2 regions of the Nonomuraea sp. NPDC050643 genome follow, and region 1 is predicted to be linked to the other one. Evidence: riboswitches for the same ligand, from Rfam matches in the RefSeq annotation. Region 1 holds a riboswitch; the other holds the start of a gene.
The links. A riboswitch is a leader RNA that binds a small molecule or an ion and turns the genes downstream of it on or off. The one in region 1 is predicted to bind cyclic di-AMP.
Positions count from the first base shown of each region.

Region 2: linked by a shared signal. The riboswitch ahead of AB0I15_RS30725 (C40 family peptidase) and the one ahead of AB0I15_RS23735 (hypothetical protein) in region 1 are both predicted to bind cyclic di-AMP.

Region 1 is NZ_JBFAIM010000017.1:17,419-21,623, reverse strand. It holds gene AB0I15_RS23740 (M50 family metallopeptidase) at 1-706, shown strand, start outside; gene AB0I15_RS23735 (hypothetical protein) at 781-1,767, opposite strand; cyclic di-AMP (ydaO/yuaA leader) riboswitch at 1,773-1,916, opposite strand; gene galT (galactose-1-phosphate uridylyltransferase) at 1,985-3,064, opposite strand; gene AB0I15_RS23725 (DeoR/GlpR family DNA-binding transcription regulator) at 3,061-3,840, opposite strand; gene AB0I15_RS23720 (TrpB-like pyridoxal phosphate-dependent enzyme) at 4,173-4,205, opposite strand, start outside.
Region 2 is NZ_JBFAIM010000025.1:6,127-10,331, forward strand. It holds gene AB0I15_RS30715 (NYN domain-containing protein) at 1-329, shown strand, start outside; gene AB0I15_RS30720 (NlpC/P60 family protein) at 413-1,387, shown strand; cyclic di-AMP (ydaO/yuaA leader) riboswitch at 1,841-2,003, shown strand; gene AB0I15_RS30725 (C40 family peptidase) at 2,077-2,598, shown strand; gene AB0I15_RS30730 (hypothetical protein) at 2,662-3,459, shown strand; gene AB0I15_RS30735 (M48 family metallopeptidase) at 3,471-4,205, shown strand, end outside.

The sequences.
Region 1 (4,205 bases):
GGTCTCCTTCGACTCCAAGCCGATCGGCTCCTGGCCCGACGCCACCCGCCTGATCCGCTCCCACGGCCCCGGCCCGGTGCAACTCGGCATCCAGCGCGACGGCAAGCCGATGACGCTCAACGTCACGCTCATCGCCCAAGACCGCCCCAACCTCGAGGACCCCGAGAAGGTCGACAAGAACGTCGGCTTCCTCGGTGTCCTGCCCACCGAGGTCATGCAGCAGCAGAGCCTCGGCCAGGTCGTCGGCTACATGGGCGAGCTGACGGCCAGGGTGGCGGGCTCGCTGGTCAACCTGCCGGAGAAGATGGTCGGCGTCTGGCACGCGGCCTTCTCGGGCGAGGAGCGCGACCCCGAGGGCCCGGTGGGCGTGGTCGGCGCGGGCCGCATGGGCGGTGAGATCCTCGCCTCCGACCTGTCCAACGAGAAGAAGATCGCCATCTTCGTCAACCTGCTGGCCGGCTTCAACCTGGCCATCGGCATGTTCAACCTGATCCCGCTGCTGCCACTCGACGGCGGGCACATCGCGGGCGGGCTGTGGGAGGGCATCAAGCGGGGCTACGCCAAGGTCATGCGGCGGCCCGAGCCCGCTTACGTGGACATCGCGAAGGTGCTGCCGCTGACGTACGCGATCGCGATCGTGATGATGATCATGGCCGGCCTGCTGGTCTACGCCGACCTGGTCAACCCGCTCACGCTCACCAACTGACCCCGGGCCCGGCCGACAACGGACGGAAGGCCCCGCGGAACCCCTCGGTTCCGCGGGGCCTTCCGCCGTCCGCCTCAGTTCATCGAGATGTGCACGTGGTCGTAGTGGTTCTCGGTGACGCTGCCCCGGTCCGACATCGTGCGCCAGCCGGATCCGTGGTTGATGCGCTGCTTCCAGATCACGTACTTGAGGCCGAGCTTGCCCTTGTTCTTGATCGCCCATTCCGCGATCCGGTCGCCGAGCGCGTTGTTGGCGGCGCTGGGCATCGACCCGCCCGTGCTCATCATGAAGTCGCACGCCCGCCCGAGCGGGTGCTCGCCGCTCGAGCCGGAGCGGAAGCAGCCCACGTCGAACGGCAGCGAGAAGTTCTTCTCCACCTGCGCCTTCATCAGCCGCGTACGGGAGGTGATGTTGTCCGTGCCGCTCGGCAGCTCGGGCGCCCAGGAGCCGTCGGTGTTGCGGCCCGACCCGAACGGCACCAGGTCCTCCAGCTTCTCGCGGATGTCCTTGATGACGTCCTCGGCGTCGTCGCGCTGCCTCGTCACCTCGGCCGCGTCGTCGCGGATCTTGTCCGCCAGCGCCGCGGCCTCCTCGCTGGCCTTCTTCCTGTCGTCGCGGGCCTTGGCCACGCTCTGCACGACGGCCTGTTGCTCGGCCGTGAGCTGTTCGAGCAGGGCCGCGCTCGAGCTGTTGTCGGGAAGCATGAAGCCGGGCAGCGAGGCGTCGGCGTTCTGGTAGCGCAGCCGGGCGATCTCGGCCACCCGCTGCTCGGCGGTCACCAGCGTCTGCTCGGCGGTGGCCAGCCTGGCCTTCGCCGCCTTGGCGGCCTCCTGCGCCTTGGCCAGCTCGACACGCTTGAGGTTGTACTTCTCGATCAGCTTGTCGACCTTGGTGTTGAGCCGCTTGAGCTGGGCGCGAAGCTGGGATTCCGAGGGTTTGGGGGCGGACTGCACCGCGGCCGGTGCTGTTATGGAGGCCGACGCCGCGGTCGCCGGGAGGGCGGCGAAGGCGGTGGCGGTGATGAGACAGATGGCAAGACTCGCGGGGGACGAAGCCGCCACGTAGGTGTTCCTCTCCCTCTGCCGACCGGGTTAGCTGACGGGTTCGGGCATGGGAGGCTGCGGCCCTACCACCGAAGTGGATTCACCCCAGGTGCGGATTGGGTCCCCGGCTCCCGGGTGACGCGCCCGGGATTAGGCGTGCAACGACCGTTACGGTCGGTGCATATGGGGATATTAGTGGTAGATCACGAGTCATGCGACCTTAAGTAGAAATCTATTAGTGATCTACTTGTGATCGAAGCATGCGGGCGGCCTCCTCCGGCAGCACGTCGTTCACGAAGGCGCCCATCGCGGACTCCGAGCCCGCCAGGAACTTCAGCTTGTTCGGCGCCCGCCGGACGCTGAACAGCTCCAGATGCAGGTACGCCAGCTCCCGGTCCTGCCGCACGGGCGCCTGGTGCCACGCCGAGATGTACGGCATCACGACGCCGAACAGCCCGTCGAACGCCCGCAGCACCGAGGTGTACAGCGGGGCGAAGGCAGCCCGCTCCTCCTCCGTGAGCGCCGCCAGATCGGGCATCTGCCGGTGCGGATACACGTGCACCTCGAACGGCCACCGCGCGGCGGCCGGCACGAAGGCCGTCCACAGCTCGTTCGTGGCCACCACCCGGGTCCCGGCCGCCCGCTCGGCGGCCAGCACGTCGGCGAACAGGTTGCCGGGGCCCTTGTACCGGGAGGCCGCGCCGAGTTGCAGCTTGGTCCTGGGCGTGACGTAGGGGTAGGCGTAGATCTGGCCGTGCGGATGGGAGATCGTGATGCCGATCTCCTCGCCCCGGTTCTCGAAGCAGAACACCTGCTCCACGCCCTCGATCCCGGACAGCTCGGCCGTGCGGTCGGCCCACGCCTCCATGACCAGCTCCACCTGGGCGTCGGGGAGCCGGGAGAAGGAGGAGGAGTGGTCAGAGGTGAAGCACACCACCTCACACCGCCCCACAGCCGGACGGACCTCACTCAGACCGCCGACATCCTGATAAGTCCCAAAATTTCCAGAAAAGGAGGGGAAGCGGTTTTCGAACGTCACCACGTCGTAGTCGTACGCCGGGATCTCCGTCGAGCGATCGTCCGACGACGGGCACAGCGGGCACTCGGCGGTGCCACCGGTCGGCAGGAACGTCCGCGTCTGCCGGTGCCCGGCGATCGCGACCCACTCCTCCGTCAGCGGGTCGTAACGCAGCTCGGACGCCACCGGCCGGGGCTCGAGCGTCCGTCGGTCGATCGCGCTCCTGTCGGCGTCGTCGCGCCGGTCGAAGTAGATCAGCTCTCGGCCGTCGGCCAGGTGGGTGATGGTGCGTTTCAAGGCGAGCCCTCCGCGATGATCAGTTCTCCGGCCCGTTCGGCCAGCTCAGTGCGTGCGTCCTCGGGCAGCCCCGCGTCGCTGATGACCACGTCGGCCTCGGTCAGCTCGGCGATGGTGCTGATGCCGACGGTGTTCCACTTGGTGTGGTCGGCGGGGACGACCAGCCGGTGCGCGGCGGTGACCAGCTCTCTGTCGGTCTCCGACTCGAGCAGGTTGGGCGTGGTGAACCCGGCCCGCACGCTCATCCCGTGCACGCCGAGGAAGAGCGTGTCCACGTGCAGCCGGCGGATCGCGGACACGGCCACGGGGCCGACCAGGGCGTCGGACGGCGTGCGCACGCCCCCGGTCAGCACGACCGTACGGTCGGCGCGCGGGTTGCGGTGGAAGACCTCGGCGACGGGGATCGAGTTCGTGATCACGGTCAGGTCGGGCATGCCGATCAGATGGTGGGCCAGCGCCCACGTCGTGGTGCCGGCGGACAGGGCCACGGCCGTCCCCGGCCGGACGAGCTGGGCCGCGCGCCGCGCGATGGCCTCTTTCTCCTGCTGCTGGCGGGCGGACTTGGCGGTGAAGCCGGGCTCCTCGGTCGAGCCGGGGCCCAGGGCGGTCGCGCCGCCGTGCACCTTCTCCAGCAGGCCGCGCTCGGCCAGCACCTCGAGGTCGCGGCGGATGGTCATGTCGGAGACGCCGAGCTCGCGTACGAGATCGGCCACCCGGACGCCGCCGTTGCTGCGCACGCGTTCGAGGATCGTCTGCTGACGCTGCTGTGCGAGCACGTCCGCCCCTTCCAACAGATTCCACCAAATTATGACACGGAATTGTTGGGGAATGTTAGTTCGTCGTGGACTGCTTGCGCTGGTCAACGGGGAGAGGGACGTTGGGGGCTCATGGTGCGGTCGATCAGCGTCGCCTGACGGCGGCACTGGCCGGCGACACCATTCAACCGGCACTCATTCAACCGGCGTCGTTGAGCCGGCCGGACATCGGAGGCGAGCTTATGGCCAGGCGAGCACGCAAGGGCAAGGCACGCAAGAAGAAGAAGGCGAACCACGGCAAGCGTCCCACGGCGCGATGACGGGGCGGGTGGCCGCCTTCCGGGCGGCCACCCTCATCCGGGCAGTTCGCTGAGTGCCTGGTCGAT
Region 2 (4,205 bases), on a different contig from region 1:
GCACGATGACCCTGGCCGACCAGCGCAACCGGCTGATGACCGGGCTCGGCGGGCTGGTCGCGCAGACCAGGATCGAGGTGACCGTGGTGTTCGACGGCGCCGAGCTGAACGCTCCCGTGCAGGTCGTGGCGCCGCGCGGGGTGCGGGTCCTCTTCAGCGCGCCCGGGGAGATCGCCGACGATCTCATCCGCCAGCTCGTCCGCGCCGAGCCGCCCGGCCGGGCCATGGCCGTGGTGTCGTCGGACCGCGAGGTGGCCGAGTCCGTCAGGCGGATGGGAGCCAGACCCGTTCCGTCTGGTTTGCTGCTGCGCAGACTAGGTCGGGCATAAATTACGAATTGGTTGATTAGGTGCCCCTCACCCGCCACTTCTGTACTATTTCGCCCCAGATGTTATCCCTGGGAGGCGACGCAGTGAGGTATGGCCGGGTGCCGATGGTCGCGGGAATCGCGTTCGGTCTGGTGCTGTCCCCTATGGGAGCCGCCGTCGCTGATCCCCAACCCACGGTGCGGCAGGCCAAGGCCAAGCTCGACAAGCTCAACGACAAGGCCGACAAGGTCGTCGACCGGTACAACACGGCGACCGAGCGCTTCAAGACGGCCAAGAGCGCCTACACGAAGCTGAACGACGGCTACAAGCGCAAGCTGCAGACCGTCGCGACCCTGCGCTCCCAGTTGGTCGGGATGGCCGTCGACACCTACAAGGTGGGCGGTGACGTCACCTCCATGCCGGGGCTGATGGGCTCGGACAACCCCGGGAGCTTTCTCGCGGGCATGGCCCTGGCCGGGCAGCTCTCGCAGGAGCGCAGCCAGAAGCTGGCGGCCTTCGACCGCGAGAACCGCGGGCTGAAGCTCGAGCGGGACAAGGCGGAGAAGGCCCTGACCGAGGCCGACCGGGAACGCGACGCGGTGGAGAAGGAGCGCGCGGAGGTCCGCAAGCTGATCGCCCAGCAGAGGAAGCTCCTGGACAAGCTGGGCGCCTTCAACCCCGGCAACCCGAACAGCGTCGGCATCAAGTACACGGGTCCGGCGTCGGGCAGTGCGGCGGCGGTGCTGCGGTTCGCGTACGCGCAGGTGGGCAAGCCGTACATCTTCGGTGGCACGGGGCCGCGCGGCTTCGACTGCTCGGGCCTCACCCAGGCCGCCTGGCGGGCCGCGGGGGTGTCGCTGCCGCGTACGACCTGGCAGCAGTGGTCGTGGGGCGCCGCCCGCAAGGTCTCGCTCGAGGCGCTGCAGCCTGGAGATCTCATCTTCAGCGAAGGCCTGGGGCACGTCAGTATCTACGCGGGCAACGGCCAGATCGTTCACGCGCCGCAGACGGGCGACGTCGTCAAGGTGGTCAACCTCTCGGCCTACGGCCGCAATCTGGTGGGGGCCATCCGCCCGTAGCCCTCGCGGGTGACCGGCTGCGCCGGCGGCTTTTCGGCCGCCGCCGTGGCCGGTTTTCGGTTCCCGCGCACGGATACCTTTTTCTACGATTTCCCATCGTAGAAAAGCGCAGGGGAATAGGGAGCGCTCCCAGTGATGCGGATCACGTTTTTGATGCGGCGAATGTGATGAACGCGACATTTGTTACCTGACAAGCGGGTGCGAGCAGAAGTGTGAGCAGGGTCACATTTCGATAACGGAACCTGGTGTTCCAGCAGGGGTTTCGAATTTGACCGACCTCTCTATCTGATCTTTACAAACTGACTCACCCTTTGCCGATCCTTGACCTTTCGGCGTAGCTTCTGGCGTCGTCGCGGTGAACAAGCCATGTCGCCGCGAACCCGCATCGGTCCCTCCCGATGTGAGACAGATAAAGATCCGCTGGTCGCCGCCCATATCCCCATTGCGTCATCAGGCGGCGGCCTGCCGAATCCGTGCAGCCAGGAGCACGGAACCGGGGACCCAGCGATCCCAATTCCCCAGGGATCAGGGGTGAATCGGCGCGCACATCGCGCCGTAGGGCGACTTCCAGGCCCGAATCCGTCAGCTAACCCGGTAGGCGTTCGTGGAAGACACAAGGAGAAATCCTGTCTACCTCCCTGCATAACCCCCGTCTGTCCCGCCTTGCCCTGAGTGGCGTAGCACTGACGATGACCGTGACGGCCGGAGGTCTGATCCTCCATGCCCCCACGGCTCGGGCGGCGACGACGAGCGACTCGGCCTCCACGTCGGTCAAGGCGGCGAGTACCGCCAAGACGGCGAGGTCGGCCACGGCGGCTCAGAGGAGAGCAGCCAAGGTCGCTCGGCAGCAAGCGAAGGCCCGAAAGGCCGTCGCCGTGGCCAAGAACCAGATCGGTGACCCGTATCGGTACGGAGGCACCGGCCCCGGTTCGTTCGACTGCTCCGGTCTCGTCCAGTTCGCCTGGAAGAAGGCCGGGGTGAAGCTCCCGCGTGTGGCGAGCAGCCAGTTCGCCCGCACCAGGAACAAGATCTCGTGGCGCAATCTCAAGCCAGGAGACCTGATGTTCTTCAGCGGGCTCGGCCACGTGGGCATGTACGTCGGCAAGGGCAAGATGATCCATTCGCCTCGGACAGGCGAACGGGTGCGCATCGACAAGCTGGGCGGATGGCGTCGAACGTCGTTCGTTGGCGCGGTTCGTCCCGGCGTGTGAGGAAGCCCCGCCCGGAACCCTCCGGGCGGGGCTCTTTTCATTCCTCGACTAGCATCTGGGCTCGTGTCAGAGCAGGTGGGCCGGCGAGCCGCGATAGCCGCTCTCCTGCTCCTCGCCCTCGCCCCGGCCAGTTCCCCGCTCCCCGGGCCGCCGAGCCTGTGGCGCGATGGTGAGACCGTACGCCGTGGCGTACGGTCGGTCGTCGTCGGGCACCACACCGCGGCCCGTACGCTGGACGAGCTGGCCCTGCGGGCCGACAGGGCCGGGCTCCGGGTCTCGGCCGTGCTCGGTGAGCCGGTGCGCCCCCTGGTGATCGTGCCCGCCTCCACCGCAGAGGCCGCCGCGCTCGCCCGGGTGGGGCGGGTCGACGGGCTGGCCGCGGTGGCCGACGGCGGGCGGGTGATCGTCGTGCCGGAGTTCTTCGCCCGGCTCAACCCCGTCGGCAAGGACGTCGTCCTCACCCACGAGCTGACCCACGTCGCGGCCGGCACGGACCGGCTGCCGGTCTGGCTCTACGAGGGATTCGCCGACTACGTCGGCTACCGGGACGCCGGACTGCCCGTGACGACGGCCGCCGCCGAGCTCGCGGCCGAAGTGCGGGCCGGGCGGCTTCCGAGCGCTTTGCCCGGACCTGCGGCTTTCGCGGCCGACGGGCGTGACCCCGCACGGCTGGCGCGGGCGTACCAAGAGGCCTGGCTGGCGTGTCGCTTCCTCGCTGACCGGTTCGGTGAGGGGACCCTGGTGGGGCTCTACCGTGATGCCCAGGCGGCCGGCGTCGATCAGGCACTCGCCTCGCTGGGACTCTCCGTCGCCACGCTGACGGCACGGTGGCGCGCATACGTGCGGGATCAGCTCGGATGAAGGGGAGGCAGATGAGCGAACGACTGGACGCGGACGACGCGTCACCGGCCGGTGAGACGGCGGGCACCGACCACGCCGGGGGCACCGCCACGAAGGCCACAGGAGCGGCCACAGGAGCGGCAGAGGGGAACAGCGGGGAGGTGGACACGGAAACGGAGGCCCAGGGGAGCGGCCGTCTGAGGCGGGAGGCCGCCATCGCGCTGGTGCTGCTCGGCCTCGTGATCATGGCCGTGGCGATGTTCAGCACGCCGTGGGAGGTGCTCGTCGGCGGCCCGCCCGACCCGGCGCGCGACTTCAGCGCCGCCGAGGTCGCCAGGGCGCAGGCCTTCGACGCGGCCACGACGCTGCCGAGCTATCTCTCGCTCTCGCTCACGCTGGTCTTCGCCGGCGTGCTCGTGGCCACGCCCTTCGGCGCGCGGCTGCTGGGCCGCCTGAAGGGCCCGTGGTGGCTCCGGGTGATCCTCGGCGTGCTCGCGATCACCGCGATCGTCGAGGTGATCAGGTGGCCGCTCGGCATGTGGTTCGAGATGATCCTGCGCGACTACGGCCTGTCCATCCAGGACTGGGCGGGCTGGGCCGGCGACCGGCTGAAGAACCTGGGCGTGGAGGTGTTCCTGCTCGCCGTCATGCTGCTCGCCCTCGTGGCGCTGGCCCGCAGGTTCCGGCGCTGGTGGATCCCCGCCGCGGTGGGCGCGTTCGCGCTGACGCTGGTGGCGTCGTTCGTGTACCCGGTGGTGATCGAGCCG